3 regions of the Lysinibacillus sp. FSL K6-0057 genome follow, and region 2 is predicted to be linked to each of the others. Evidence: riboswitches for the same ligand, from Rfam matches in the RefSeq annotation. Region 2 holds a riboswitch; each other region holds the start of a gene.

Region 1 (10,739 bases), 650 kb from region 2:
TTTCATCATAAAAAATCCCTCCGAAAACTACTATACCACCATTGTAGCGTATTCTCTGCGATATGTATTGTCAAAACAAGAGCCTATTCGTCAATGTTGGACAACAAAAAAGACGAGGACCTAGATCCCCGTCTTCAACATATCGTTATTATTCAGCGTTACGCATCTCATCTAGCACGCGGTTTACACGTTTTTCTAGCATTTTCATACCACTACCACCAGCTTGCATATGACGCAGCTGACCATCTTTATCGAACACAAAATACGCTGGTACATATTGGTTTTCAAAAGCATCTGTTAGCTTCATTTCACTGTCTACAAAGATTGGTTGCACAATATCATGCTCTGCTGCTACTGCTTTAATTGTATCTAAATCAGTATCTGCCTCAGAACGTGGCATATGTACTGCTACAACGTTTAATTCATCTTTATATTGATCGCGGAAATTGTTTACGTCTGGCATTGCTTCTTTACATAAATGGCAGCTTACTGACCAGAAGTGAATTAAAGTTGGTTTTTTGCCTACTAATTCCGCTTTTGATACTTCACCATTTAACCAAGTCGTTGCGCCTACTAATTCAGGCATTTGTTCACGAAGTTTCATAAAAATCCTCCTCTAATAGATAGTTTGTCTTCAGATATTTAGCTAACGGTCTAAAAAATCTTTCCAAAAACAAAAATTCAGTTAAAAGTCCCCACAAACTTGTCGTGGGGACTGTTAATTTGTTGCATAATGACTGGACTCTATTTAAATTATAGAGTTGCTTGGCCTGGACGCCAGTTAGCTGGGCAAAGACCACCCGTTTGTAGTGCTTGAAGTACACGTAGTGTTTCATCAACATCACGGCCGATGTTGTTATCAAATACTGTTTGGTATTTTAATTCGCCTTCTGGGTTGATGATGAATAAACCACGTAATGCGATACCTTCTTCTTCAATTAAAACACCATATTCTTTAGATACTTGATGGTTAGTATCAGCAGCTAATGGGTATTTTAATTCACCAAGACCATTTTGCGTGCGGTCTGTATTAATCCATGCTAAATGTGTATGGATCGTGTCAGTAGAAACACCGATTACTTCTGCATCTAAGTCTTCGAACTCGTCATAACGATCGCTCATTGCAGTGATTTCAGTTGGACATACGAATGTAAAGTCCATTGGATAGAAGAAAAGAACTGTCCATTTATCTTGTGCTTTAATATCTTCTAATGATACTTTACCAAATGATTTGTCTGAAAGTACTGCTTCCATTGTAAAGTCAGGTGCTTGTTTACCTACCATGCGTTCTGCCATAATAAATCCCTCCGAATAAATATGTAGTTTATATATTCCATTCGCACTAGCGAACTCGTCTTCTACGATAGCAGAGTAACCGTAGTTTTTCAAACAAGTAAACTCCGCCCGTTTGGATGATTGAAATCGATTGACAAAAATTCGTCAAATCCATCAATGGAATTATCGCTACTGTCTTTCTATCAGCTATTTTTAACAATAATTTTCTACACTATACAATTTTTTTCTCAATTAAATTTATACCTCTTTTTTTAACATTTTATAGCTATTTTTTTCACGAAAAACGATTGCAAATTTTTTATTATTATGTATAATTGTAATGGTTTTAGTAAACTAAAAGTTTCGTTAAAGTAAACTTCATATTTCGAAAGTTTATCATTGCTAAACTTCTCTTAGGAGGGAAAAGATGCAAATAGGAGCAAAAATTAAAGCGCTTCGTTTAAAAAAAGGTCTTACCCAAGAGGAACTTGGAGAACGTACAGATTTAAGTAAAGGTTATATTTCCCAATTAGAACGTGATCTAAACTCGCCTTCTATTGAAACATTATTTTCAATATTAGAAGTTTTAGGGTCGAGACCTAAAGACTTTTTTGATGATGAATCTCCTGAACAGAAGGTTGTTTATACAGAGGAAGATCAATCTACCTATACGGATGAAGAAAAAAAATATGAAATTCAATGGCTAATTCCTACTTCGAATGAAAAAGAGATGGAACCCATTTTCTTAACCTTTGCCGCAGATGGCGAGTTCAAACAGTTTGAGCCTTCGCTCTCTGAAACATTTATTTATGTGGTTAAAGGACGTATTCGTCTCGTTTTAGGGAATGAACAGTATATCGCAAGTGAAGGCAATGCACTTTATTATGACGCGACAGACCATCATCAGATTTTTAATGCACATGATGATGAAACAAAAATTTTACTTGTCGCAACAGATTCTTATTTATAGCTTAAGGAGGCGCATCCATGACAACAAATTCAATTATCCGCTTTGAAAATGTTTCAAAGTCATATAGTGACGGTACCGTCGTTTTAAAAAATATCAATTTGGAGCTTGAAAAAGGGAAATTTTACACACTCCTTGGTCCATCAGGTTGTGGTAAAACAACCATTTTACGAATTATTGCAGGATTTACGGAACCTACAACAGGAGATGTATTTTTCCATGATAAAAAGATTAATGCAGTTCCTGCCAATGAACGTCAGGTTAATACTGTCTTTCAGGATTATGCGCTGTTCCCTCATTTAAATGTTTTTGAAAATGTCGCATTTGGCCTACGCATTAAGAAGCTCCCTGAAAAGGACATAAAAGAGCGTGTAGCTGAAGCCTTAAAGTTTGTCAATTTGGCAGGCTATGGTAACCGTGAAATATCTGAAATGTCTGGTGGACAACGACAACGTGTGGCGATTGCACGTGCTATTGTTAATGACCCTGAAGTGATTTTATTGGATGAGCCACTTTCAGCTTTAGACTTAAAGCTACGTACAGAAATGCAATATGAGCTTCGTGAACTACAGCAACGTCTTGGCAAAACTTTTGTCTTTGTTACACATGATCAAGAAGAAGCACTTGCGATGAGTGACGAAATTTTTGTCTTAAGTGAAGGACAAATTCAGCAATCAGGTACGCCGGTGGATATTTATGATGAACCGATTAACCGCTTCGTTGCTGACTTTATAGGTGAATCCAATATTGTACCTGGTGTAATGATTGAGGATTTCAAGGTTGAATTTGCTGGCAAAGTTTTCGAATGTGTCGACCAAGGGATGAAGCTAAATGAAAAAATAGACATTGTCATTCGACCAGAAGATTTAGAAATGACAACGGTTGATAAAGGAAAACTTGTGGTAAAAGTGGATACACAATTATTCCGAGGCGTACATTATGAATTATCAACATACGATAAAGATGGTAATGAGTGGTTAGTCCATTCATTGAAGAAAGCAGAAGTAGGGACTGAAATTGGCTTAGACTTTGATCCTGAGGCGATTCATGTAATGCGTTTAAACGAAACAGAGGAAGAGTTTGATAAACGATTAGAATCGTATGGAGACGATGAAGATGCAAACTAAAACATCGAAATCAGCGTTATTTCCATATGTGTTATGGATTGCCTTTTTCGTTATCGCGCCGATAGCACTCGTTGTTTATTATTCCCTACTTGATTTACATGGCAACTTTACGCTCGATAACTATAAAGGATTCTTTTCTTCTGTTTACTTAAAAATGACCTTGAGCTCGTTTTGGTATGCATTTTTAATTACATTCTTTACATTATTAATTTCATATCCAACTGCCTATTTCTTAACGAAGACAAAACATAAACAACTTTGGCTTCTGCTTATTATTATTCCTTCATGGATTAATCTTTTATTAAAAACATATGCCTTTATCGGCATCTTTGGGCTATACGGCCCAATTAATGCATTTATCGAAGTATTTGGCTTCGATCCAAAGCAAATGCTCTTTACTGATATTAGCTTTGTCTTTGTATCGGTCTATATTTTTATTCCATTTATGATTTTACCGATTTTCAACTCTTTAGATCGATTAAACCCAACGCTCATTTATGCAGCACGTGATTTAGGTGCTTCGGCTTTTACAACCTTCCGTCGCGTTGTTTTACCCTTGACAATGGATGGCGTTAAGTCTGGAATTCAAGTTGTCTTTATCCCAGCACTATCCCTTTTCATGATTACTCGCTTAATTGCGGGGAACCGTGTCATTACTCTAGGTACAGCGATTGAACAGCAATTCCTTGTGACACAAAACTGGGGCATGGGTTCCACTATTGCTGTATTCTTAATCTTATTCATGGTGATTATTATGCTAATTACGGGACAAAAGGATAAAGGAGGTCGCGTACGATGAACAAACTATCTGCATCAGCCAAAGTTTATTTAACAATTGTCTTTATCGTTCTCTATGCACCAATCCTCTATTTAATCTTTTACTCGTTCAATAGTGGCGGTTCCATGAATAATTTTGAATCCTTTACTTTAGAACATTATCAAGCCGTTTTCGAAGATTCACGTCTTCTTGTTATATTAATAAATACGGTCATCGTGGCATTACTTTCTGCTCTCATTTCTACTATTATTGGTACGCTAGGAGCAATTGGTATTGTGACGGTTAAGGATTCAAAAATGCGTAATACTTTACTATCCTTAAACAATGTCTTAATCGTCAGTCCAGACGTTATCATCGGGGCAAGCTTCTTAATTTTATTTACAATGGTTGGCATTAAACTGGGCTTTGCATCTGTGTTATTAGCTCATGTCGCATTTAGTGTACCAATTGTTGTACTAATGGTTTTACCCAAACTACTAGAAATGAATAACTCATTAATCGATGCAGCATTAGATTTAGGGGCAACGAAAAAGGACGTTATGATGCGTGTCATTCTTCCTTATATTCAGCCAGGTATTTTTGCAGGCTTCTTCCTTGCCCTTACGTATTCATTAGATGATTTTGCCGTGACGTTCTTCGTAACAGGTAATGGCTTCAGTACCTTATCCGTAGAAATCTATTCAATGGCCCGAGCAGGAATTTCTCTAACGGTGAATGCGATTTCTGGATTAGTATTCTTTGTTACGGTTTTAGTTGTTGTTGGTTATTATTTCATTACAAGTCGTACGAGTAAAAGAATGGAGGGGCAACGATGAAGTCATTAATTCAAGCTACCATCGCCATCCTTGTCGTTTCAGCCCTTTTATTCTATGCGGCTGACGCCTTAAGTGCAGGCGGCGGTAAAAGTGGAAAAGACACGTTAACCATCTTTAACTGGGGAGAATATATTGATCCCGATTTGTTAAAAGCATTTGAAAAAGAAACAGGCATTCATGTCATCTATGAAACATTCGATTCCAATGAAGCCATGATGACAAAGATTCAGCAAGGTGGAACAGCTTACGATATTGCTGTGCCTTCTGAGTATATGATTGAAAAAATGAAGGAAGAAAATTTATTGATTCCTTTAGATAAAACGAAGATCCCTAATTTAAAAAATATCGATCCTTACTTTTTAGATTTACCTTTCGATGATAACAATAAATATTCTGTCCCTTATTTTTGGGGAACTGTAGGTATAGTTTACAATCCAAGCCTTGTTGGAGACTTAGACTTCTCTACTTGGGACGATTTATGGGACCCTTCCTTAAAACGAAAAGTGTTTTTAGTGGATGGTGCTCGTGAAGTCATTGGAATGGGCTTAAACAGTCTTGGACATTCTCTGAATTCACTAGATGATCAAGAACTACGTGAAGCTACTGATAAATTAATCACACTCGCACCAAATGTGAAAGCTATCATTGGAGATGAAATTACGCCATTAATGATCAATAATGAGGCAACTGTAGCCCTTACTTGGTCTGGGCAAGCAGCAGACATGATGTATGAAAATGAAGAGCTAGACTTTGCAGTACCTGAGGAAGGCTCAAACTTATGGTTTGATAACATGGTCATCCCAAAAACATCGAAAAATATCGATGGTGCCCATGCCTTTATCAATTTTATGCTAAGTGCTGAATCTGGTGCTCAAAATGCCGATTTTGTAGGCTACTCAACACCTAATATTGCAGCTATGGACTTAATGGACGAAGAAGTTGTTTCTGACGAACGCTACTATCCTTCTGAAGAACAACGCGATACATTAGAGGTCTACAAAAACTTAGGACCAGATTACTTAGGGAAATACAATGAATTATTTTTAGAATTTAAAATGAGTATTCGATAATTAAACTAGCGAATTGGTTTTCACACCCATTCGCTAGTTTTTTTCTGCTTATCTAACTTTCTATTAAATAAGAACCTTTACAATGGATTATTTGCATTATTATATTTAGAAAATAATTTATCTGGATTTCGAGGATTCCTACATCATTTGTTATGGAGTAGCTTTGCATCTAGATATTGTCATCTATCATGCACAACTTTATATTGTTTTATCGAAAAACAAGCCATGAAAGTGTACTTTTTATATTACATAACCTTCACTCAGTATTTCTGATGCCGCTATATCATCGCTAGGATTTATAGCCAACCTTTATGTCATTACAGACTAACTCATAATTTTTTTTAATTATCTCTACATAAGCGAAGTCCATTCATTGTTGTTGCAACTTTGGAGCTGCAAATTTTCCATCTCCCATTCTACAGCTTCATTTTCATCCATTTTTATTACAAAAATGGATTATTTCGCAATTCGTAGATGCCCGGACGAAAACTTTTGTGGAAAACCATTCTAAATATAGAACCAGTTCTACAATCTTAACTATTAGCCAAGCAATAATTCTTTATGATAGACTGTACTATATTTGATTACAAAAAAAGGGGGTTCATTCGATGACCCAGCAGAAGTCCAATAAGGCGGCTTTGTATATTTTAATGTTTAATATGTTTATCGCAATGGGGAGTATTGGCATAATTATTCCTGTCATGCCGGAGTATTTAAAAATATTTGGTGCAGCAGGACAAGTTCTAGGTATGCTAATTGCAACGTTCGCCTTAGCTCAATTCGTATTTTCTCCTATTGCTGGGAACCTTTCCGATCAGTACGGTCGAAAAAATTTAATTATTTTCGGTCTCATCGTGACAGGTCTTGCACAAATCGGTTTTGGCCTTGCTACAGATGTATGGATGCTCTTTTTAGCACGCTTTTTAGGTGGCCTAGGTTCCGCTTTTGTCGCACCTCCTATTATGGCTTTTGTCGCTGACGTCACAACCTATGAAGAACGCGGGAAAGGGATGGGGATGTTGGGTGCTGCCATGTCTCTTGGTTTTATGATAGGGCCAGGAATCGGTGGTTTCTTAGCAAAGGTTAGCTTACATTTTCCATTTTACACTGCTGGAGCTGCAGCCATCCTAGCTTCTATTTTATCTTACTTTTTATTACCATCTACCAAACCAAACACTGCACAAAAGAAGCAAAAGCAAGACAATCTGGCGAAGCAAATGGCTCGTTCCATACATATGCCTTATTTTGTAATGCTTATCATTATGCTGGTGTTCTCATTCGGAATTGCAAACTTCCAAACGACATTGTCATTATTTGTGACAGAAAAGTTTAATTACACACCTGTGGACATAGCAATTATATTAGTTGTCGGTGGTGCTTTTGGGGTAGTTGTACAAATGTTTATTATTACACCACTATTCAATCGCTTCGGTGAAATGAAGGTAGTCCTTGTCAATTTATTTATTGCATCTGTTGCTATTTTCTTCATATTATTTGTTTCTGGCTTTGCCCTTATATTAGTTGTAGCAACGATTTTCTCTACAGCAACGACATTAATTCGTCCAGCTGTTAATACACTCATCTCAAAGCTTGCAGAGAAAGAACAAGGATTCGCTGCGGGCTTGAATAATGCCTATATGAGTCTTGGTAATATGATTGGACCCGCTTTGGCTGGTTTATTATTTGACTGGAATATGAATAGTCCATATATTTTCGGATCGATCATATTATTAGCTTGCTTCTTCCTTGCACTCATCTGGACATTGAAAAAAGCACCTCATTTAATGCATCCCGATACAAAATAGTCTGAAAAATCATTGACTATTTTTAGCAGTATGTTACATTAATGTTGGTCAACGAAATTGAATGATTTTAACCACTAGGGGAGTCTTTAAAAGGCTGAGACGTATATGGTAATATACGGACCCTTTGAACCTGATCTAGTTCACACTAGCGGAGGGAAGTGGCGCTACTTGCTGTTGTCACTAGATACACGCAAGGCCGCTTCCTATTGTTTAAAGGGGGCGGCCTTTTTATTTTTCCTCACGAACTTTATCAAAAGGAGTGAACTTTATGTCAATTCGTAAATTAACAGTCATGGCTTTATTAGTAGCTATTGCTGTTGCAGGCTCTACCTTCGTATCTATCCCAACAGGAATCGCACGTGCTTACCCCGTTCAGCATGCTATTAATGTGATAGGAGCCATTATACTTGGACCCGTACCAACAGTAATAGTTGCCTTTGTCACTGCCGTCATTCGAATTCTTACCGGAACAGGCTCTCTATTAGCTATCCCTGGTAGTGTCATTGGCGCGTTCTGTGCGGCCCTTGCCTATAAATATAGCAATAAAATGTGGTTAGCTGGTATCGGAGAAGTTGTGGGAACTGGCATTCTTGCTTCACTTATTGCCGTACCTTATGCAAAATTATTCATGGGAACATCTGTAGCAGCATTCTTCTTCCTACCTGCCTTTTTAACATCAAGTACAATCGGCGCCATTCTAGGTGTTATGGTTGCTAGCAGCTTGCGTAAAACGGAGCTAGTAAAGGGGTTTAATTCTTCTCTTTATTGAGGGGGGTGGCCAAGATTGGAGCGCTTTTCTTCCTTCTATGAGCGGCGATGGCCTTGGTTGGAGCGCTTTCTGTCTCCTTATGAGCGGCTGCGACTCTACTTAGAGCGCCTTCCACCTCCTTAGGAGCGGCTGCGACTCAATTTAGAGCGCCTTTCTTCTCTTTAGGAGCGGCAGGGACTCAACTTAGAGCGCTTTTCTTCTCCTTAGGAGCGGCTGCGGCTCTATTTAGAGCGTCTTTCATCTCCTTACGAGCGGCTGCGACTCAATTTAGAGCGCCTTCCTTCTCCTTACGAGCGGCTGCGGCTCTATTTAGAGCACCTTCCTTCTCCTTACGAGCGGCATTGACTCAACTTAGAGCGCTTTCTATCTCTTTATGAGCAAAGCTCCCACTTTTTAGATCATCTTGCCACTCTCTACAAAGGGGACAACTCTCTATTCAAACAATACAAAAAAGCAGTGCAAAATCTAATATTTTGCACTGCTTCCACTATATTAAGATCGTTTTTTCATACCTTTTAATAACTGTGCCACATTTGTGTCTTCTGCCTGTATAGGTTTTTCCTCAACCAGCGGTTCTTTCTTCTTCGCATTCGTTAGGAAGTTCCATCCAAAACGTCTTATGGTAATATCCATAAAGAATAAAAGCATACTTGCTAAGAGAAGCCATGTAGCAATATTTTGTCGATCCGCTCCTTTTGTTGTAAAGTCTCGGAATACATCTTGTGGTTCCTTTAAAACTGCGCCTCCTGTTTGTTGAGTTAACTCTTCTATCAGTTGATCATTGACAGGAAGTAGTTCGTATTCGGCACTATAAGGAACACTTAGTCCTGCTTGATAAATGGCCTGCTTTTCATCTGCTACACGGAAGAATATTAATCCAGGTTCGGCTTGTACTACAGCTCGAACTTGGGAGGCCGAAATGGTTTCAAGTTGTGTTTCTAGCTCTTCCCCAGCTTCATTAACTGCTACAATATCTAAAAATGCAGCTTCATTTGTAGGGTCGGTAATCATAAAGGAACCATCTGCTTCCAATCTTACATCATAGGCCACATCATTATAGCTTGGTAGCATTTGTGAAATAAGTGTTTGCCAGAATGTTCCCCAATCCTGCCATCTTGCCCAATCTCCTGTCCATTTACCCGTTGAATCAGATGTAAAGGCAAAAGTTTTACCGAGACCGTATTGCCACTGCGCTAACACAGGATCTTCCTTCTCGCTTTCTGCCACAACAGTAGTCCCCTGTTTTGCCGTTGTACCAATGTAAGCATTCATTTGTGGGACACCATTGGCAAACAGCGAATTCCATCCTGCTGCATTATAAATCGCGGGATAGAATGGATTATCCTCAATGTAAGTGCGAGAAATCATAGCTGTTTCACGAGATAAAATAGAAGGAATCGTTTGCTCATCTATGACATCATAGAAACGGCCACTGCCCATGTCACTAAGCGCTTCTAATAAGTTCGCATCGGCATCTTGTCCAATCGCTACTGTCGATAAAGTTATACCGTTTTCTTTTCCTTCAGCAATTAGATCCTCGTAATTTCCTGACTGTGATTGCCCATCTGTTAAGAGAATAATATGCTTACGTTGCAGTTTTAAATCAGCTAGATTTTCATAGGCTTTAGCTAATGAACTGTAAATTTCCGTTCCACCACCAGGTGTTACGGATAAAATAGTATCCACTGCCTCTTCTTTACTGCTAAGAGGTCCTGTCTCTATAATCTCCCAAGGACGATCATCAAAGGCAATAAATCCCAATGTATCCTCATCTCGCAACATCTCAACAGAACGTGCTGCTGCTTCTTTAGCAAGCTCTAGCTTCGAGCCTTGCATACTACCAGAACGGTCAAGTACAATCACTAACCCTAAGGAAGGTAATTGCTCTTTGCCCTTAATTTCCATTTCCACTGGCAATAAGGTTTCAATCGGTGTTTTAAAATAGCCGCCTAGACCAAAACTATTTTCTCCTCCAACCATGGTAAAACCAACACCAAAGTTTTTGACTGCTTGCTCAATAACACTCATTTTTGCCTCACCGACTAAATGACCTGGCACATTGTCGAAAATAATAGCATTATACTGCAAATAGCTGGACAGTTCATTTGGTAGACTTTGAGGATTGACAACATC
Region 2 (10,739 bases):
GAGCTAACAAGTATATACGTTGATTCTAATCAGCTGAAGGAAAAAGCATATAATGTTTTTGCTCCAATGATTTTAGAGGATATTGACGAAACATGGACTGTTCAAGTCGTGCTAGCTGAATCAAAGATTCTAGAGACATATAATCATGTATTTGTATTTACGATTATTGCTTCTATTATTATGGTTGTTTTGATGACAGCAGCAAGTGTGTTATTCATCTATAAACAGTTAAAGCCACTTAAATTTTTACGTGCATCGATTGAAACTGCAGCTGAGGGAGATTTAACACAAAAGGTAGAAGAGAAATATATTAAGTCTGATGAAATTGGTGCAGTGGCGATTGCTTATAATAATATGCTAGATAAAACCAATAGTGCGATTCAATCCGTGCTTAATTCTACGATGTTATTGAACCAATCTTCTAATCAGGTACATGAGGCGTTTAATGAAGTAGTTGCTTCTAGTCAGGAGGTTTCTGTAGCTATCAATGAAATTGCACAAGGAGCTTCGAAGCAATCAGAGGATACAGAAGAAACAAATTATCGAATGATGGATTTATCTGATCAAATTGATGCCATTACGGCTCTTTCCAACGAAATGGATGAGCTATCTCATAAAACAGGTGTAACGACAGAAAAAGGATTGCATGAAGTTGAAAGCTTACGGGAGCGTAATATGGAGACAAATGAGATGAATGGGCGTATCCAGCAGCAAATGGAATCATTGGCCTCTAATATTGCGAATATTAATCAGATTATTGCTTCAATCCAGAGCGTTACCGAGCAGACTAATCTGCTAGCTTTAAACGCAAGTATTGAGGCTGCACGTGCTGGTGAACATGGTAAAGGATTTGCGGTAGTTGCAGAGGAAGTTAGAAAGCTGGCGGAACAATCTAAGAATGAAACAGAAATTATTAAGAGTACAGTAGAAAGCATTCTTGAAAATTCTCAGCAAACGGTTGCAGTCATTGCATCTAATGCAGATTTAATGCACGCTCAAAATGAGTCAGTACAAAGCACGCAACTAGCATTTAAAGATAGCAGTGACTTGTCAGGTTCAATTGCGAATTCTATTAGTGAATTAATGAATAAACTATCTAGTATGTTAGAGCATAAAAATCAGGCAATCATGTCCATCCAAAGTATTTCGGCTATTTCAGAGCAAACAGCAGCTTCTGCAGAACAAGTAAGTGCTTCTGCGATGGATCAACAAGCAGAATTACAAAAAGTAGCAGAGTCTATTCAAAGTATGAACGATATTTCAAATGAGCTACAAGAAGTTGTAAATCGATTTAAGCTTGCTTAAAAGGAAAGGCTGCCTTCAATATAGAGGCAGTCTTTCTTTTATTGTGAAAGTAAGAGAAATTGACCTAAAAAGAATTCAGCACTACTATTAACACTGGAAGGGGGACATTGATATGATGTATCTCGGAATGATTTTCTTTCAAATTGTTGTACCTATTTTAGTGTTACTTGTAATAGGCGCTATACTACAAAAGAAATTTCGCTTTAACTTAAAAGCATTGTCTCAGCTTATTACATATTGCTTTATGCCAGCGGCTGTTTTTGTAAATTTATATGAAACACATGTAGAATTATCTGTTCTGGGAGAAGTCGGATTATTTATTGTGCTCTTTATCGGTAGTCAAATGATACTCAGTCATTTGATGGCGAAAGGGCTAGGTTTAGCCAAAACAGAGGCAGCAGTCTTTAAAAATAGTGTGGTGCTTATTAATTCTGGCAATTACGGTATTCCAGTGGCTCAAATGATTTTTGCTACGCAACCTATTGGCGTAGCCATTCAGGTCATGCTTGTAATCTTTCAAAATATGACTACTTATACATATGGTTTGTACAATTTAATTTCCTCTACGAAGTCGGGTATGACAATCATCAAAGATTTCTTTAAAATGCCCATTATTCATGCACTGATTATAGGCGTTGCTATGAACTATTTTGATATTGGTATACCGCAGTTTATCAAAATACCGGTAGAGCATGTGGCAGATGGATTTATTGCTGTGGCATTAATTACCTTGGGTGCGCAATTGTCACAACTTGAGATCAAATCAATGTTTAATAAAACGGTCTTTGTCAGCTGTTTTACACGATTAATTATTGGACCAGCTGTTGCATTAGTCATTATTTATGTATTGGGATTAGATGGAGTCGTCGCACAATCACTGTTTATAGCCAGTGCCTTTCCAACATCTCGTAATAGTTCTAGTCTAGCATTGGAATATGATGTAGAATCAGCAACAGCCGCGCAAGCTGTTTTATTTTCAACTATTGTGAGCTGTATAACCGTAACAATTGTGATTTATTTTGCAGAAGTATTATTTACCTAGTTAGTTGAAAGATAAAAAATATAACTTCCATCTCTTAGTAATATCTGCTACACTAGCATCAAACTAAATAGTATTAACTAGGGGAGTCTGATGAGTCAGGCTGAGAGAGAAACGCTTAGAGGTTTCTTGACCCTTTGGACCTGATCTGGCTCATACCAGCGTGGGAAAGTTAAGAAGCTATTGCAGAGTATGCAATTAATAGACCTTTACATTCATGGCCGGATCCAAATAATTATTTTGGATTCGGCTTTTATTTATTTGATTGTTGGGGTGAGCTAGATTCGGTCCTTGTATCAAAATACATTTAAGGGAGAGAAGTAGCTCATGTCAGTAGTTAGTGAAAAGAATATTACGATTATGTCCAGCTTTGAAGGAAGCAAAAAAGTGTATTTGGAAGGATCGCGCCCCGATATTTTAGTACCTATGCGTGAAATCGCATTAAGTCCCACAACAGGTAGCTTTGGGGATGAAGAAAATGCACCTATTCGAGTATATGATACGAGTGGGCCCTATACAGATCCAGCCTACCAAGTAGATATTACGAAAGGTTTACCTGCCTTACGAAGTTCATGGATTCAAGAGCGGGGCGATGTAGAAGAATATGAGGGGCGCTCCATTAAACCAGAGGATAATGGTTTTCGTCGTGCAGATGACCCGCGTAATCATGAAAATGTCTTTCCTGAATTAGCAAGAAAGCCTTTACGTGCTAAAAAAGGTAAAAATGTAACACAGCTTCATTATGCGCGAAATGGCATTATAACACCTGAAATGGAGTTCGTAGCCATCCGTGAAAATATGGACCCTGAATTTGTTCGTTCAGAAATTGCAGCAGGGCGAGCTATTATGCCTTCTAATATTAATCACCCTGAGGCAGAGCCAATGATTATTGGCCGTAATTTCCATGTGAAAATCAATGCAAACATTGGGAATTCGGCGGTATCTTCGTCCATTGCAGAAGAAGTTGAGAAAATGACGTGGGCAACTCGATGGGGTGCAGATAACATTATGGATCTTTCAACAGGTAAGCATATTCATACAACGAGAGAATGGATTATTCGAAATGCTGCAGTGCCAGTGGGAACTGTGCCAATTTATCAGGCTTTAGAGAAAGTGAATGGCATAGCAGAGGATTTAACATGGGAGGTATATCGTGATACCCTCATCGAGCAAGCCGAGCAGGGTGTTGATTATTTCACTATTCATGCAGGTGTCCTTTTACGCTATGTACCACTTACGGTAAATCGTGTAACAGGCATTGTATCTCGTGGGGGTTCTATAATGGCACAGTGGTGTTTATATCATCATCAAGAGAATTTCCTTTATACACACTTTGATGAAATCTGTGAAATTATGAAAGCTTATGATGTTGCTTTTTCCTTAGGTGATGGTTTACGTCCAGGCTCAATTGCAGATGCCAATGACGAGGCACAATTTGCAGAGCTTGAAACACTAGGTGAACTAACGCAAATTGCTTGGAAGCATGATGTTCAGGTGATGGTTGAAGGGCCAGGTCATGTACCGATGCATCTCATTAAAGAAAATATGGATAAGCAATTAGAGGTTTGTAAGGAAGCGCCCTTCTATACATTAGGCCCACTAACAACAGATATTGCTCCGGGTTATGATCATATTACCTCAGCCATTGGTGCAGCGATGATTGGCTGGTTTGGTACAGCGATGCTTTGTTATGTGACACCGAAAGAGCATCTTGGCTTACCGAATCGTGAGGACGTTCGCGTGGGCGTTATTACTTATAAAATTGCTGCACATGCTGCTGATTTAGCAAAAGGGCATCCTGGTGCACAACAACGAGACGATGCACTGTCTAAAGCACGTTTTGAATTCCGTTGGCGTGATCAATTCAATCTGTCATTAGATCCAGAACGCGCAGTGGAATATCATGATGAGACACTGCCAGCAGAGGGAGCAAAAACAGCTCACTTTTGTTCTATGTGCGGTCCTAAATTCTGTAGTATGAGAATTTCACAGGATATCCGTAATTATGCTAAAGAAAAGGATTTAAATACTACTGAAGCGATCCATCAAGGTATGAAGGATAAGGCGGAGGAGTTTAAAAAAGCAGGTAGTCAAATTTACCAATAATGAAAGAAAAGGCTTATGTCAAATTATAGACATAGGCCTTTTCTTAATCAAAAAACTCCATGTGAATGATGGATTCACATGGAGTAAAAGTTGGATTTGGATATCAATAATAAGTGGAATATTAAACGTTTGTTGGTTGTTTTACATATGGGTTTGTAAGGTCCATACCTTCTAATGAAAGACCCATCGCTTTTGCAACACCTTCACCATATGCTGGATCAGCTAGATAGCAGTGAAGGATGTGACGACGCTTGATGAATTCTTCAACAGAAGCCATATCATTCGCTGTATTTTCAAATAGGCGTTGTTGCTCTTCCGCAGTCAATAGACGGAATAGTTTACCTGGTTGTTCAAAGTAATTATTATCGTCTTCACGGAAGTCATGAATACCTGCATGACCATCAATGCGTAATTCAGGCTCTTTATGGTCTAAGTTATGCTCCCATTCACCATAGCTATTTGGTTCATAGCCTAATGTTGAACCAAGGTTGCCGTCAAAGCGCATTGCTCCATCGCGGTGGAAAGTACGGAATGGGCATTTTGGTGCGTTGACAGGAAGCATATAGTGGTTTACTCCTAAACGGTAGCGTTGTGCATCCGCATAGGCAAAAATACGACCTTGTAACATTTTATCTGGTGAGAAGCTGATGCCAGGAACAATGTTAGATGGTGCAAATGCAGCTTGTTCCACTTCTGCAAAGTAGTTGTCCGGGTTTTTATTTAACTCAAACTCACCTACAGGAATTAATGGGAAATCTTTTTTATACCATACTTTTGTTAAATCGAATGGGTTGTATGGTAGCTCACGAGCTTGCTCCTCTGTCATAACCTGAATATACATTTTCCATTTAGGGAAATCGCCTTTTTCGATTGCTTCATATAAATCACGTTGTGAAGATTCACGGTCTTGACCAATAATCTCATTCGCCTCGGCACCAGTTAAGTTTTTAATGCCTTGCTCTGTACGGAAGTGGAACTTAACCCAAACGCGCTCATTATCAGCATTGATAAAGCTATACGTATGAGATCCAAAACCGTGCATATTGCGGTAACCAGCTGGAATACCACGGTCAGACATAACAATTGTCACTTGATGAAGTGCTTCAGGTAATGAAGTCCAGAAATCCCAGTTAGAGTTGGCATTTTTCATATTTGTACGTGGGTCACGTTTTACCACGTGGTTTAAATCTGTAAAGTGTAATGGGTCACGGAAGAAGAATACAGGTGTATTATTCCCTACTAAATCCCAGTTCCCTTCTTCTGTATAGAATTTAAGGGCAAAGCCACGAATATCTCGCTCAGCATCTGCTGCGCCACGCTCACCAGCAACTGTAGAGAAACGTGCGAACATTTCTGTTTTCTTGCCAATCTCTGAGAAGATTTTCGCTTTTGTATATTGTGAAATATCATGCGTTACAGTAAAAGTACCAAATGCACCTGAGCCTTTTGCGTGCATACGACGTTCTGGAATTACTTCACGGTTGAAATTTGCTAATTTTTCAACTAACCATACATCTTGAAGTAAAAGAGGGCCGCGTGGACCTGCTGACATAGAGTCATGGTTACTTACTACTGGAGCACCACCTGCTGTTGTAAAACGACGGCTACGATCATTTGCGTTTGTCATATTAGTTTACCTCCTGAAAAAAATGTGAGTCAAACTCTTCATCTATAACTATAACAAATATAAAATAGAATTGCTAGTACATTGTAATAATTATCGTTAAAGAATTTTTATATTTAAGTATAAACTATAAATATATGCGCTAGACATGCGGATTATACATAGTTTTTAACTTTAATTTATCTTTTCAAATCTCAATTTTAAAAACAATTGTAAGGCAAAGTTCAAGATAATGACTTCATCGAACAAATCTTTATTGAAAATAAAATCAACTAAATGAAAATTATTTTAATCAAACTTTTAATTTTTTCTATATCGGTTAGGTGTAATACCAATTTGTTGCTTAAATAATTTTATGAAATAATTTGGATCATCAAAACCGTTTAAATGAGCGATTTCACTAATTGCGAAATCTGTTTCTAGCAGCATTTTTGTGGCATGATGAATTCTTACTTGCTGTAAATAGCGCTGAAATGGCAAGCCTTGCTTCTTTGAAAAAATTGTACTTAAATAATTGGGGCTTATTCCGAGCTTATGAGCGACAAAGGGAAGAGACAATGCGCTATCTTTAAAGTGTTGATCAATTATTTCTAAAGCTAGTTCAACATAATCGGCTCGCTTCTCCATTCGAGCTTCCCTTGCTAATTCAATTAATGTCTGTGTAAAAGAAATAATCCCATTGAGAATCGTATAAAATATAGGATGCTCAATGATTAAGTGAAATAGCTGACGATAGTTTTGTTCGATAACTGCTTTCTCATGTAATTTATATTTCAGCATAAAGCGCCGAATTTGTGCTAAAACACTCGTCAGATGAATACGTAGGTCATCTTGCTCGTAATAGATGCCTTCATTAGAAAGTCGATATAAAAAAGTTTTAACGGCCTCTAAGTTCCCATCTTCCAAACTACTTATTAATAATTGTTGCTCTTCTGGTGTTAGTAAAGGATCAAAGGGCTGTGTTTCAAATTGTTTGCTCGCATAAAAAATATGGCCAAAGCCTTCATAAAAACTTTGATGTAGTGCACGCTTTGTTAATGTATACATATCTTTAATGGTTGTAGGTGTTCCGTCATATATCCCGATATTTAAAGAACTATTACTAATCAATCGCCATTCCTTCATAAGTGTACGTACATCCTTCTCTACAATCTTTATATCATTTGTTTGAAAAAGACATACGATTCTATTAGATAGAGGATAGGTTTTCATATGAAAGTGAATGGGTGTTTGTTGAAGCCAATTGTAAAGCTTACTGAACGTTTCGATATGTTCGGGTTCAATCATTGTAAAATGTATCGTTGTTTCAATTGAGCTAGATTTATTATCTAAAAATAATTGATTATAGAAGGAATCGTTCGTAGTCTCCTGCTCATCTTCCGTAACTTGTGGTGTGCGAAGAGAAATGACTGTGAGTTTTTTCTTTAATAGCTCTAAATCAATAGGCTTCACAAAAAGATGAGCTACCTGTAAATCAATTGCCTTCAACGCATTTTTAAATAATGGCTCTGTTGTCATTGCTAAAATCGCACCGGAAAGTTTTTGTAAATCGCGATAAAGAGCTGCTAAACGATTATTAGGAAATAAATCGATATTTAGCAGTATGGCATCTGGCTCAAATTGCCGAATACTTTGAGGCACCTCTGAAATACTTGTACACATTTCAATGAAAACATCTCCAGGGAAATATGTATGTAAAAACCATTTTATACCTGCTAGGTCGGTAGGATCTCGATCAATTAATAACAGCTTCATACCATCAACCTTTCTTAAAATATTCTAGTTTCATATAAAAGTACGGTTATATTAATAAAAATAACATAGGAATCTGAAAAAAGTCTTGTTTTCTCTTTTAAAATTCTCTATATTCTGAAAAAAGGTTGTTAGTACAATGTAAATAGAGTAATTGACCATCAGCAGAAACCAACTTTTATTATGAAAACGCTTAAAAGAAGTTTAATACTGATGTTTTAGATATTACGAAAAAATGAATGAAGAGAATTTATTTACATAGCCATATAGGGAATAGGGGGATGTCATGTGAAATCAATCATCGAGCTTGATGGCAATACATTAACAAGACAACAAATAGAGGAAATCGTTAAGGGGCAAGCAACAGTTGCTCTTTCTGTTGAGAGTTTAGAACGTATTCGTTTAAGTAGAGAGCGTATTGAAAAACGTTTAGCAGAAGGCCAAACCATTTATGGTGTGAATACAGGGTTTGGTAAACTCAGCAATATAAAAATAGAGGAAGACGATATTGAGCTATTGCAGCTAAATTTATTGCGATCAGATGCAACAGGTGTTGGTGAACCATTCCCAACAGATGTTGTACGTGCAATGATGGTGTTACGTGCCAATGCTTTAGCCAGAGGATTTTCTGGTATTCGTGAGGAAACTGTCCAACTATTATTGAATTTTATTAATAAAGGTGTTCATCCAATTGTTCCGTCACAAGGTTCAGTTGGAGCAAGTGGCGATTTAGCGCCTTTATCACATTTGGCATTAGTGTTAGTGGGAGAAGGTAAGGCAGAGTTTAACGGAGAAATTATGAGTGGTAGTGAGGCGCTAAAGCGAGCAGAGTTAACACCTGTTAGACTGCAAGCTAAAGAGGGGCTGGCACTAGTTAACGGTACACAAGCTATGACTGGTATAGGTGTATTAACGGTCAATGAAGCTGAACGGATTGGGCTTGCAGCGGATATGGCAGCTAGCTTGACATTGGAAGCTTTAAAGGGTATTACCTCAGCATTTGATCCAGCACTTTTAGCAGTAAGACCACATCCAGAATTAGAACTGGTGGGTGGGCGTATTCGTAAGTGGCTTGATGGCAGTAAACGTGTGACAAAGCAAGGTGAAATTCGCATGCAGGATGCTTATTCACTCCGTTGTATTCCACAAGTACATGGTGCTTCTTGGCAGTCATTTTTCTATGCACAGGACCGGGTTCAAACTGAAATGAATGCTACAACTGATAATCCGATTGTGTTAGAAAGCGGGGAGGTATTATCGGGTGGGCATTTCCATGGACAGCCAATAGCCTTAGCAATGGACTTTTTGAAAATAGGTGTATGTGAGTGGGCAAATATTTCAGAGCGCCGTACAGAACGTATGGTAAATCCTCAACTTAATGAAGGGCTACCACCGTTCCTAGCAACAAACCCTGGGATTGAATGTGGGCTTATGATTGCTCAATATACAGCAGCTTCCATTGTCTCAGAAAATAAAGTTTTAGCACATCCTTCTAGTGTAGATTCTATTCCTACATCAGGTAACCAAGAGGATCATGTAAGTATGGGAACAACTTCGGCACGTCAAGTACGTCAGATTGTTCACAACGCTGCACGCGTTATAGCAATCGAATTGATTTGTGCATCACAGGCTATCCATTTAGACAAGGCAGAAGAGCAGTTATCGCCAGCTACAGGTAAATTCTTAAAGAAAGTGCGTGAATTCTGTCCACCATTATTAGCCGATCAACCAATTGGCGATGAAATTGAAGCATTGGCTAAATATTTACTTTCAAGTAATGATTTAGTAAATGAGTATGTGTAAATTTGGTTGAATCCTGATATGAAATAGCAAAAGTTGAGGCATGGCTCGGTTTTCTTCCGAGTAGCCTCTGCTTAGAAATTATTTAAATATGCAAGTCTGAATATTCGGTATTTTTTAAAGCTGTATCACTCACATTACTTTCAATAGGAAAAGGAGCGTGTTTTTAATGGTATTTAAGACAGACATTCGTGCACCACGTGGAAATGAGCTAACTTGTAAGGGATGGACACAGGAAGCAGCAATGCGTATGTTAATGAACAATCTTGACCCAGAGGTGGCAGAGAACCCAGATGAACTGATTGTTTACGGTGGTATTGGTAAGGCTGCTCGTAACTGGGAAAGCTATGAACAAATTATTGCTTCTTTAAAAGAATTAGAGAATGATGAGACACTATTAATCCAATCTGGAAAGCCAGTAGCTGTATTCCGTACACATGAGCATTCTCCTCGTGTGCTGATTGCCAATTCAAACCTTGTACCAGCATGGGCAAATTGGGATCACTTTTACGAATTAGAGGAAAGAAATTTAATGATGTATGGTCAAATGACTGCTGGGAGCTGGATTTATATTGGAGCTCAAGGTATTTTACAAGGCACTTACCTGTCCTTCGTAGAAGCAGGGAAAAAGGTATTTGGTACTGCGGATTTACGTGGTAAATTCATCCTTACAGGTGGCATGGGTGGTATGAGTGGTGCACAGCCATTAGCAGGGAAAATGGCTGGTGCTGTAATCTTAGTTGTTGAAGTGGATCGTGCTCGCATTGAGCGCAAAATTAAAGAAGGCTACTGTGATTATATTGTAGAAACTGTAGATGAAGCCATTGCCTTAGTCAATAAATTACGTGACCAAAAAGAGCCGGCATCCATTGGTCTTGTTGGGAACTGTGCGGACGTTAATCGTGAGCTGTTGAACCGAGGAATTATTCCAGATTTTGTGACAGACCAAACATCTGCACATGATCCGATTAATGGCTATGTACCAAATGGTATGACCTTGGAAGAAGCGCTAAAACTTCGTAAAGAGGATGTAAAAACATATGAGCGTAAAGCAAAAGAAACAATGGCAGAGCATGTTCGTACAATGCTAGAGTTTCAAGAGGCGGGCGCAGA
Region 3 (10,739 bases), 2.4 Mb from region 2:
CCATAGGTTTCTTTTTAGCTATTGTTGGCTTAACACTTGTTGTTACCTATATTGCAGCAAAGCGTACATCCTCTGCGGCTGATTTTTACACAGCTGGTGGTGGATTAAAGGGGTGGCAAAACGGCTTTGCGATTGCTGGTGACTATTTATCGGCAGCGGCCTTTCTTGGTGTGTCTGGTGCGATTGCCTTAACTGGTTTTGACGGTTTCTTCTTCTCTGTAGGCTATGTCGTAGCAAATTTAGTGCTTCTTTATGTCATTGCTGAGCCAATGCGTAACTTAGGTCGCTACACGTTAGCAGATATGTTAACGGCTCGTTTCAATGAAAAACGAATTCGTGGCGTGGCGGCATCAGGTACGATTATCATCGTTATCCTTTATATGATTGCACAGCTCGTTGGTGCTGGTGCATTGATTAAACTATTATTTGGCATTGAGTATTGGGTTGCCGTATTAATAGTCGGTGTTATGATGACAACTTATGTACTATTTGGTGGCATGACAGCGACTTCCTGGGTGCAAATCATTAAAGCAAGCTTGTTATTATTCGGGACAGGTCTATTAGCGGTATTAGTGTTAATGAAATTTGACTTCTCTCTTATGAAGATGTTCGACACAATTGCAGTAGATCATGGTGAAAAATTCCTTGTACCTGGAATTAAGTACACAAGCACAATTGACTCTGTTTCGATGATGATGGCTTTAGTTTTAGGAACATCTGGTTTACCACATATTTTAATGCGTTTCTTTACAGTAAAGGACGCAAAGACAGCACGTGCCTCTATTTCTTGGACAACTTGGATTACAGCTATTTTCTTCTCATTAACCATTTTCTTAGGGTTCGGTGCATTAAACTTTGTAGGTTTAGATCAAATTCTTGCTGAAAGTAAGGCTGGTAATACAGCTGCTCCCCTTCTTGCGCATTATTTAGGTGGAGATGTATTGATGGCATTTATCGGCGCAGTTGCATTTGCGACTATTTTAGCCGTTGTTTCTGGTTTAGTTCTGACAGGGGCGTCTGCCATTTCTCATGATATTTATGGAGAAATCATTAAAGGCGGTAAATTAACAGAGAAGCAACAGGTGATGGCAGCCCGTACAGGCTCTATTTCGATTGCAATCGTGTCTATTATTCTTGCTCTGTTTGCACAAAGCTTAAATGTTTCATTTTTAGTATCCTTTGCCTTTTGTATCGGTGCATCAGCAAACCTACCTGTGATCCTTTATACAATCTATTGGAAGAAATTTAATTCCACAGGTGCTGTAACAGCAATGGTAACGGGATTAGTGTCCTGTTTAATTTTAGGAGCAATGGGACCAAATGTCTGGAGCCCTGTTGAAGGTGCGGCAATTTTTGTTGGACAACCACTTGTGCCACTTGCTGTTCCAGCGATTATTACGATTCCACTTGGCTTTATTGCTGGATACTTAGGAACTGTCCTTTCACCTAACAGAGTGTCACAGGAAGAGGCAGAACGTATTTATAAAGAAATTCGTGTGAAAGCAAATACAGGTGTGTCTGTTTCTGATATTTCACATTAATATTTATACACCACCTGCATAATGAATCCTAATTCAAAAAGCGCAAAAAAATAGGCAAAAAATTCGATTTTTGGTCGAGTTTTTCGCCTTTTTTGTTATTCAATATCTACCAATTTATTTATCGAACAATATTATTTCACTTCCAAAAAACAGAAAAAATCCAATTTTCACTAGGTAAATAGTGTTTATTTTTGATTGAAAAAACGAGATTTTTTTGTAAATTTACCCTTCATTTTTTGTCAAGAATCTAGATTTCTCTTCACTTCATTTATTTATCTGAATTTTCTAAAACCCTTTATATTCTTGAGTTTACGCCATTTTTTCTCTCCTAAGAGTATTTTCTGAAAAATTTTTTTTACATAATTTTTCTGAAATGTATTGCAATTTTGTGAACTGTTTCATAAAATGAAAATGTGAATTCACTAAACTAGCAAAATCAAGTCTTGAGGTAGAAAAAATATACACAAAATGGGGAATGTTAATGGGGAACAATCAAGCAAAAAAAGGTATCGTGATTGACTATGATACAATTGCAAACCAAGAATCGTTTAAATCTCTTGTACGAAGAAAGAATTCTTTTCTTTGGTCTATGACTGCCATATTTTTATCGGCATACATGTTGTTACCAATTCTGACATCGTACACAACAATTCTACACCAAAAGGCATTTGGGGAAATTACTTGGGTGTGGATCTATGCAGCAGGTCTTTTCATCATGACATGGGGGTTATGTCATTTATATGTAGCAAAAGCAAACAGCTTCGATAGAGAAGCAAAAGCGATTATCGCTGAATACGAGAACGGAGGTGGCCGCCGATGAGTAACGGAATGAGTTTTACAGCCATATTCTTCTTCGTAGGCATTGTTGGTTTAACATTAGTTATTACATGGTGGGCATCTAAACGTACATCTTCAGCAAGTGATTTCTACACTGCTGGTGGTGGCTTAACAGGCTGGCAAAATGGACTAGCTATCGCAGGTGACTACTTATCAGCAGCATCCTTCTTAGGTATCGCTGGTGCTGTAGCATTATTTGGATTTGATGGATTCTTCTTCTCTATTGGTTATTTGGTAGCTTACTTAGTGGTATTATATATTGTTGCTGAGCCGTTACGTAACCTTGGGAAATTTACTTTAGCTGATATGATTACAGCGCGTTTTAATAACGCAAAAGTTCGTGGAACAGCTGCTTTAAGCACTATTACAATTGTTTTATTCTACATGATTGCACAACTAGTTGGTGCAGGAGCACTTATTCAATTACTTTTAGGAATCGACTATTGGATCGCCGTATTAATCGTAGGTTTCATGATGACAACTTACGTGCTATTCGGTGGTATGACAGCAACATCTTGGGTACAAATTATTAAAGCTTGTCTTTTAATGTTAGGTACAGTTATTATTTCATTCTTAGTATTAAAAGAGTTCGGCTTCAGTATTGCTACAATGTTTAAAGAAATGACAACTGTTACTGAAAGTGGCGCTGCTTATTTAAACCCAGGTCTTAAATATACAAATGGACTTGATACAATCTCTATGTTAATTGCGTTAGTATTAGGTACTGCGGGTCTTCCACATATCTTAATGCGTTTCTTCACAGTAAAAGACGCAAAAACAGCTCGTTCATCTGTTATTTGGGCTACTTGGATCGTAGGTATCTTCTACGTTCTAACAATTTTCTTAGGCTTCGGTGCAGCAGCATTCGTTGGGAAAGAAGATATTATCGCAGCAAACGCTGCTGGTAACATGGCTGCCCCACTACTTGCAGAAGCACTTGGTGGCGACATTCTATTCTCATTCGTTTGTGCCGTAGCATTCGCAACAATTTTAGCGGTAGTAGCAGGTCTTGTACTATCTGGTGCATCTGCCCTATCACATGATATTTATGGACAAATTATCAAAAAGGGTAAAATTACAGAAAAAGAGCAAGTTCTTGCAGCTCGTATCGGTTCGATTACAATCGCTGTTATTTCTATCCTATTAGCACTTGGTGCACAAACATTAAACGTTGCATTCTTAGTATCTTTAGCATTCTGTATTGCAGGTTCTGCAAACCTTCCAGTAATCATTTACACAATCTATTGGAAACGCTTTAATACAGCAGGTGCTGTTACTGCGATGTTAACAGGTTTAATCTCTGCATTAGTATTAGTTGCTATGTCACCTAACGTGTGGAATCCAGTTGAAGGTAAGGCAATTTTCGTTGGTGATCCATTAATTATGTTAACGAACCCAGCCTTAATCTCTGTACCACTTGGTTTCCTTGGTGGTTTCATTGGCACATTACTTTCTAAAGAAACAGATGATGCGAAATATCGTGAAGTTGACGTTAAAGCTAACACAGGTATTTCTGTACAGGACGTATCTCACTAATACACTCGACAGCCTCGTAAGTATCTTGCTTACGAGGTTTTACTTTTTCTTCCCTATTCGCTACTATAGAATTAAATAATGAATTGGAGGTTATGCTCGTGTCACAGTCTAACGCTAAAAAGAAGCGGATGCACATAAAACGCACAGTCGGTAAAGATGTTGAAAAAAATCGACAATCTATCGCTTTCAGTACACATGAACGCCTAACGAAAACAAAGAACGAAAAATTGGAGCATGATTATACAAAATATAAAAAGCAGTATAAGGACGATTAACTCGTACCCTATACTGCTTTTTCTTTTAAAGCCGATAGAAGGCTTTCGTGTTTTGCGTAATGATTTTGGCCGCTTCCTGTATTGACAGTCCTTTGATAGAGGCAATCACCTCAATCGTAGAATGCATCATCCATGGCGATGTACGCTTGTTCGTAAACGGTCCTTCAAACGGCCAAGGACCATCCGTTTCCACCATCATCAGTTCAATCGGATAAGCATGAATTAACTGTTGAATCTCCTCTTCATACAAACAATCTGGCGTAATGGAAATAAAATAACCACGCTCGATCATGCGCTTCACAACAGCTTCATCTCCTTTAAACCAATGAAAATGAGCTTGACGCAGCTGATGCTTTTCCAGCAAATCACACACAACACTAGCGTCCTCATATACAGCGTGTAATACAATCGGCTTATCAAGTTCCTTCGCCAATACAACAAAACGCTCTAATAACGCCACATAAGGACGGTCATCAATCGCTTGCTCTTGCCTTAAATAATAAGGTAGACCCACCTCACCAATAGCAACCATCTCATCCTGATGCGTACGAATCCAATCGAATAAAGCTGCCTCATCGCTTGGACTTAGTAAAGGCTGTTCAGGATGGAAGCCAAAAGCAGCCTTTACTTGCTGATAGCTGTTCGATAAACGCAACGTTCTTTCACACGAGGATAGCTGCATGCTAATCGCAATCACAGCATCAACCTCTTCCAACAATAATGGAATTTCCTCATCGTTATACTGTTCCAAATGAATATGCGCATCAATCAACATACATATCACCCTTTTCTTCTTGTAAATACGTAAATAGCTGTTGCTTTAACGCTGTGAACGCTGCGGAATGTCGAATCTCCTCTTTCCGTGGTCTCTCAAAGGGCACGATGATTTCCTTTTTAACAGTTGCTGGACGTTTGGTTAAGACAAGTATACGATCCGCTAAAAAGAGAGCTTCCTCAATACTATGTGTAACAAATAGGATTGATTTACGATACTCTTCCCAGATGGATAAAAGCCATGCCTGCATTTCCAGTCTTGTAAATTCATCCAACGCAGAAAATGGTTCGTCTAAGCATAAAATCGGTTTATCACTAACCATTGCACGAATGAACGATACACGCTGCTGCATGCCTCCTGACAGTTCGTTCGGATAGGCATGGATAAAGGAGGCAAGACCAACCTTTTCTAGCCATTCCTTGGCACGTTCCACATCAGGTTTATGCTGTAATTCCTCTACAATCGTGACATTTTCTAAAATCGTACGCCAAGGTAATAGGCAAGGTTGCTGTGGCATATAGCCAATCGTTCCTCTTTTTTGCTGGATATCCTCTTCATTTAATAAAATGGCTCCTTGATCAATTGAAGAAACACCACCAATTAATTGAAAAAGTGTGCTCTTACCACTGCCTGAGGGACCCACAATGGCCACAAACTCACCATCCCTTACGTCAAATGAAAGTTGATCAAGGACTTTTAGTGCATCGAAGGATTTAGCGATGTTTTGAATGCTGAGCATGATAGCCTCTCCCCTTCACCATGAATTTTTCAATCAAACGAATACCGCTAAACAATAGTAAGCTCAAGAGAACAATCGCAAAAATTGCCACAAATACACGATCTGTTCGGAAGGAGGACTGAGCTAAGGTCATGTAAACACCAATACCCTTTTTTGCACCTAGCCACTCCGCAATCACAGCCCCCATCACACTATATGTAGCAGCAATTTTAACGCCTGAGAAAATGGCTGGATAGGCATGAGGCCATTCCAGCTTCCAAAAGGTTTGTGCCTTGGTAGCACCGATCATGGCAAAATAATGCTTTAATTCAGGGGCCGTTTGCCTAAATCCATCCATCGCTGCAATGACAATTGGGAAAAAGCACACGAGGCAAATAATAATGAGCTTCGGTAATAAGCCAAAGCCAAACCAAATAATAAGCAATGGTGCCAAGACAAGAATGGGAACATTTTGCGACATAATAAGAATTGGATAAAACAACTCCCGAATGAATGTAAAACGATGCAACACAATCGACACCGTTAGACCACAAGCAATGCCAATGGCCAGACCTAGTAAGGCTAATTGCACCGTAGCGAATACATGTGGTAGAAAGGTTTGATACGACTGAAAGGCTTCCCACAAAATACTACTTGGCGCAGGTAATAACCAATGTGGAACTTCAGCAAAATGCACGATTAGTTCCCATATGAATAAGAGGAAGGCGATAAAAATTATCGTCCTTCCCTTTTGCAATGCACGTTTCATTACTGATATTTCTCCGTTAATGTATCCATCGTAATACCCTTTGGCTGATATAAAATTTTCACTTGTGTAATAACATTAATGGCACCAAGCTCGATCATCTTCTCATTCATTTTTTCAATGATTTGGAGCAATGTAGAAAGCTCGCCTTCCATCGTTGTTTCCAATGGATGTACCTCATATTTCACGCCAGAAGCATCGATCACAGCAATCGCTGCATCCACATAAGGGATAACATCTTCATATTTCTCTGTCTTTGGTATGATTTGCACACTGATTAATGAATTTGCCATGTTAATTGGCCTCCTTTTTAGGTAAGAAATCATTTGTAAAGGCTTGTTTCGCATCAAACTCGCCCTCTAGTACATGATTGCTAGACATCCATTTTGCATAGTTTTCCCACACAGAAAGCTTTTGCTCTCCCCATTGCTTGGCATCATCCTGATATTTATCTGCCAGCCATTCCTGACTTTTATGCACTAGCTCTTTATCTAAATCAGGAGCCGCTTCGATTAACATATCAGCTGCTTCACTTGGGTTTTCTATTGCGTATTCATAGCCTTTTGATGTAGCTGCAACAAAGGCTTTGACAACATCAGGGTTGTCCTGTAGCATTTTTTCATTCGTAGCTAGAACAGGTGTATAGTAATCCAATTGATCACTATAATCCGTTAGATACAGCATATTAATCTTTTCCCCACGTAGCTCAGCTTCAATCCCAGTCCATGCATAATAAATCCAAGCAAAATCAATGTCTTTTTCCATCATTGTGAAGAAATCTAAATCCCCTGCATTGACGATATCTAACTTATTGATATCTGCCTTTTCTGTTTGCATTAATGATTGGAGAACGGCTTGCTCTAATGGCGCACCCCAACCACCATAAGTTTTACCTTCAAAATCCTTTGGCGATGTAATGCCTTTTGATGCAATAGAAGCAAAGCCAGATGTATTATGCTGAATAATCGCTGCGATAGAGACCAGCGGCACATCTTGTACACGCGCCTGTGTAATGCCTTCCTGATAGCTCACGCCAAACTCTGCCTTTCCAGAAGCAACAAGCTGATCTGCGCCCGCCTCACCAGGCATAATTATCTCAACATCTAAGCCCTGTTCCTCAAAATAACCGAGTTTTTTTGCGACATACAGACCTGTATGATTCGTATTCGGTGTCCAATCCAGTACCACAGACACCTTTTTCAGCTTGTCAGTTGCCTGCTTGTCCTCTTTTTCACTACAGCCCACTAAAGTCAAAAGTGCTGCCAATAGAATAAATAACCATTTTTTCATGCGAAAGCCTCCCAGTTTGTAATATGAAAGTGTTCATGAATGAATGTTGTCACCAGAAGAAAGCGTATACAAGGTTTTCAAACTACTGCCTGAAAACATAAAAAAACGCCTAGGATTCCTCCCAGACGTATTACAATCATTCTTCAAAACTTTGCTTTTTTGAATAGATGTTCCCTACGCTGGTACGAGCCAAATCAGGTTCAAAGGGTCAGCGTCTATCGGACACAATCTCAGCTAGCAACTACTAGCCCCCCTACATTCTTTCGCTATGAACTTTTCGATGATTATTATACCCATAGTTACACTTAAATGACAAGCTGCTATTTTTGAATAGCGATTGCATTCAAGACAAAAGCCCAGTTCTCCTAAGAGACTGGGCATGATATTAGCTAGGTTTCTGTTCTTTTTTGACTGTTAATACATGGGAAATCGCCCCATCTGTTGCAATATCCACTTTAAACGAACCGTTGGAATGGCGATCTGCACGAGACAATGCTTGTACAGCAATCACCTCTTGAACGCCTTTTTCGGTTTCAATCACAACCTGCTCCTCGTCTGTCGCTTGAATAACTGCCACAATTCGGTGAGGATTTGCTTTTAACTCTGTTAATACTTTTAGTCCACGTTTTGCACGACTTGCTACTTCAACTTCAGCGACATTCATTTTCTTCACGGCTCCACGCTGTGTCACAATCACTACATATTGTGTAACATCAGGCTGTAGCACATTGACACCAACTAAGGCTTCTCCATCTTTTAGCGTGATCCCTTTCACACCGCCTGTTTTCACACCTGTAACGGGTAGTTCCTCCATCGGGAAACGAATCGCATAGGCTGTATCCGTTGTTAGCATCAGTTCTACATCATCCGTCACAAACGATGCATAGATCATCGCATCACCAGCCTTGACGTTCATCGTTTTAATTGGCTTTGAATAACGTGTTACCGCATAGTCTGCGAGTGGTGAGCGCTTAATTTGACCATCTTTTGTGGCTGTGAAGACATACATATTTGGCTGTTCAAATGTTTCAAAGCCATAAACCGCAATAATCGATTCATCTTCCCCTGTTGGGACAATACTGGAAATATGCTGGCCCAGGTCCTTCCAGCGTATGTCAGGAAGCTCATGAACAGGCTGATAAATATAATTGCCACGATTTGTGAACAGTAATAGATGGTGCTGTGTATTTAAGTTTGCTTCATACAATAAATAATCCGAATCCTTCATGGCAAAATCTTGCCCATTTGAAGCGGCATGAGAACGTGTCGATGTACGTTTAATATAACCGTCCTTCGTCACTGTCACGACAACCTCTTCACTTGGCACAAGGACATCTAATGTAATTTTAATTTCTTCAATTTCCTGCTCAATCTTCGAGCGACGTGGCTCTGTAAAGCGTTTCTTAATGTCTAGCAACTCTTGTTTAATAACACGTACTAGCTTAGCTTCACTTTGTAAAATACCCTCAAGCTTTGCAATTAACTTATTTAACTCGTCCTGTTCCAGACGAAGCTCTGTAATATCCGTATTCGTTAAACGGTATAATTGTAGGCTCACAATGGCCTCTGCTTGTACCTCTGTAAAATCAAACTTCGCTTGTAAATTAAGCTTCGCATCCTTCTTATCATTAGAAGAACGAATCGTCGCAATCACTTCATCTAAAATGGAAAGGGCTTTAATTAAGCCTTCTACAATATGAGAACGGTCCTTTGCCTTTTGTAAATCGTAAATGGAGCGGTTTGTCACTACTTCTTTTTGATGGGCAATATACGCATCCAGCAATAATGGCAATGTCATCATCGTTGGGCGACGATTGTGGATGGCAATCATATTAAAATTATAAGCTACCTGTAAATCCGTTGTTTTAAACAAGTACTGTAAAATCCCTTGCCCTGGTACATCTTTTTTCAGCTCAATCACGACACGTAAGCCTGTACGGTCTGATTCATCTCGAATTTCCGCAATACCTTCTAGTCGTTTATCTACACGTTGCTCATCAATTTTTTTCACAAGATTCGCTTTATTTACATCGTATGGTAACTCCGTGATAACAATTTGCTCTTTACCACCCTTGATTGGTTCGACAACTGCTTGGGCTCGGACAATGATTTTGCCACGACCTGTTTCATACGCCTTTTTGATGCCATCCACACCTTGAATGATACCACCAGTTGGGAAATCTGGCCCTTTAATCACCGTCATCAATTCATCTACACTAACATTAGGCTTGTCTAAGCGCATCAACACAGCATCCAGTACTTCATCTAAGGCATGTGGCGGAATATCCGTCGCATAACCAGCGGAAATCCCTGTAGAGCCGTTGACTAATAGGTTTGGAAAACGTGCTGGTAAAACGGTTGGCTCCATATCCTGGTCATCAAAATTTGGCACAAACTCGACCGTTTTCTTGCCAATATCTCGTAGCATTTCAGCGGCAATAGCAGATAGTCTCGCCTCTGTATAACGCATCGCAGCTGGTGGATCGCCATCGACCGAGCCATTGTTCCCGTGCATCTCAATGAGCATATGACGTGCCTTCCAGTCCTGACTCATACGGACCATCGCCTCATACACAGAGCTATCGCCGTGCGGATGATAGTTACCGATTACGTTACCCACTGTTTTTGCGGATTTACGGAACGGTTTATCGTTTGTATTGCCTTCTGTAAACATCGCATATAAAATACGGCGCTGTACTGGTTTAAGACCGTCACGTGCATCAGGCAACGCGCGGTCTTGAATAATATATTTACTATAGCGACCAAAACGGTCACCCATCACTTCTTCTAACGGTAAATCTTGAAACTTTTCTGTACTACTCATGCTTGGTCCTCCTCTTGTTGGATGAATTCATTCTCTAAAATGTTAGAATCATCCTCCATACCGAAGTCTACATTGGCTTCGATCCACTTACGACGTGGTTCTACCTTATCGCCCATTAACGTCGTGACACGTCTCTCTGCACGTGCACCATCCTCGATTGTGACACGAATCAACGTC

What was found. A riboswitch is a leader RNA that binds a small molecule or an ion and turns the genes downstream of it on or off. The one in region 2 is predicted to bind thiamine pyrophosphate.
Region 1: another riboswitch for thiamine pyrophosphate. It lies ahead of thiW (energy coupling factor transporter S component ThiW); the one in region 2 lies ahead of thiC (phosphomethylpyrimidine synthase ThiC).
Region 3: another riboswitch for thiamine pyrophosphate. It lies ahead of MHB40_RS12925 (ABC transporter substrate-binding protein); the one in region 2 lies ahead of thiC (phosphomethylpyrimidine synthase ThiC).

Annotation. Positions count from the first base shown of each region.
Region 1 is NZ_CP152047.1:915,356-926,094, reverse strand. Features, by position in the region: gene MHB40_RS04290 (TrkA family potassium uptake protein) at 1-6, opposite strand, end outside; gene MHB40_RS04285 (redoxin domain-containing protein) at 149-604, opposite strand; gene MHB40_RS04280 (peroxiredoxin) at 754-1,296, opposite strand; gene MHB40_RS04275 (XRE family transcriptional regulator) at 1,703-2,245, shown strand; gene MHB40_RS04270 (ABC transporter ATP-binding protein) at 2,263-3,369, shown strand; gene MHB40_RS04265 (ABC transporter permease) at 3,359-4,168, shown strand; gene MHB40_RS04260 (ABC transporter permease) at 4,165-4,962, shown strand; gene MHB40_RS04255 (ABC transporter substrate-binding protein) at 4,959-6,032, shown strand; gene MHB40_RS04250 (MFS transporter) at 6,641-7,837, shown strand; TPP riboswitch at 7,904-8,011, shown strand; gene thiW (energy coupling factor transporter S component ThiW) at 8,106-8,606, shown strand; gene MHB40_RS04240 (VWA domain-containing protein) at 9,099-10,739, opposite strand, start outside.
Region 2 is NZ_CP152047.1:263,600-274,338, forward strand. Features, by position in the region: gene MHB40_RS01200 (methyl-accepting chemotaxis protein) at 1-1,305, shown strand, start outside; gene MHB40_RS01205 (AEC family transporter) at 1,418-2,347, shown strand; TPP riboswitch at 2,417-2,531, shown strand; gene thiC (phosphomethylpyrimidine synthase ThiC) at 2,672-4,450, shown strand; gene MHB40_RS01215 (catalase) at 4,572-6,077, opposite strand; gene MHB40_RS01220 (helix-turn-helix domain-containing protein) at 6,375-7,829, opposite strand; gene hutH (histidine ammonia-lyase) at 8,115-9,629, shown strand; gene hutU (urocanate hydratase) at 9,796-10,739, shown strand, end outside.
Region 3 is NZ_CP152047.1:2,627,779-2,638,517, forward strand. Features, by position in the region: gene MHB40_RS12885 (cation acetate symporter) at 1-1,541, shown strand, start outside; gene MHB40_RS12890 (DUF485 domain-containing protein) at 2,023-2,361, shown strand; gene MHB40_RS12895 (sodium/solute symporter) at 2,370-3,914, shown strand; gene MHB40_RS12900 (hypothetical protein) at 4,007-4,189, shown strand; gene MHB40_RS12905 (TatD family hydrolase) at 4,215-4,964, opposite strand; gene MHB40_RS12910 (ABC transporter ATP-binding protein) at 4,954-5,703, opposite strand; gene MHB40_RS12915 (ABC transporter permease) at 5,678-6,451, opposite strand; gene MHB40_RS12920 (thiamine-binding protein) at 6,451-6,741, opposite strand; gene MHB40_RS12925 (ABC transporter substrate-binding protein) at 6,743-7,738, opposite strand; TPP riboswitch at 7,893-8,003, opposite strand; gene parC (DNA topoisomerase IV subunit A) at 8,124-10,562, opposite strand; gene parE (DNA topoisomerase IV subunit B) at 10,559-10,739, opposite strand, start outside.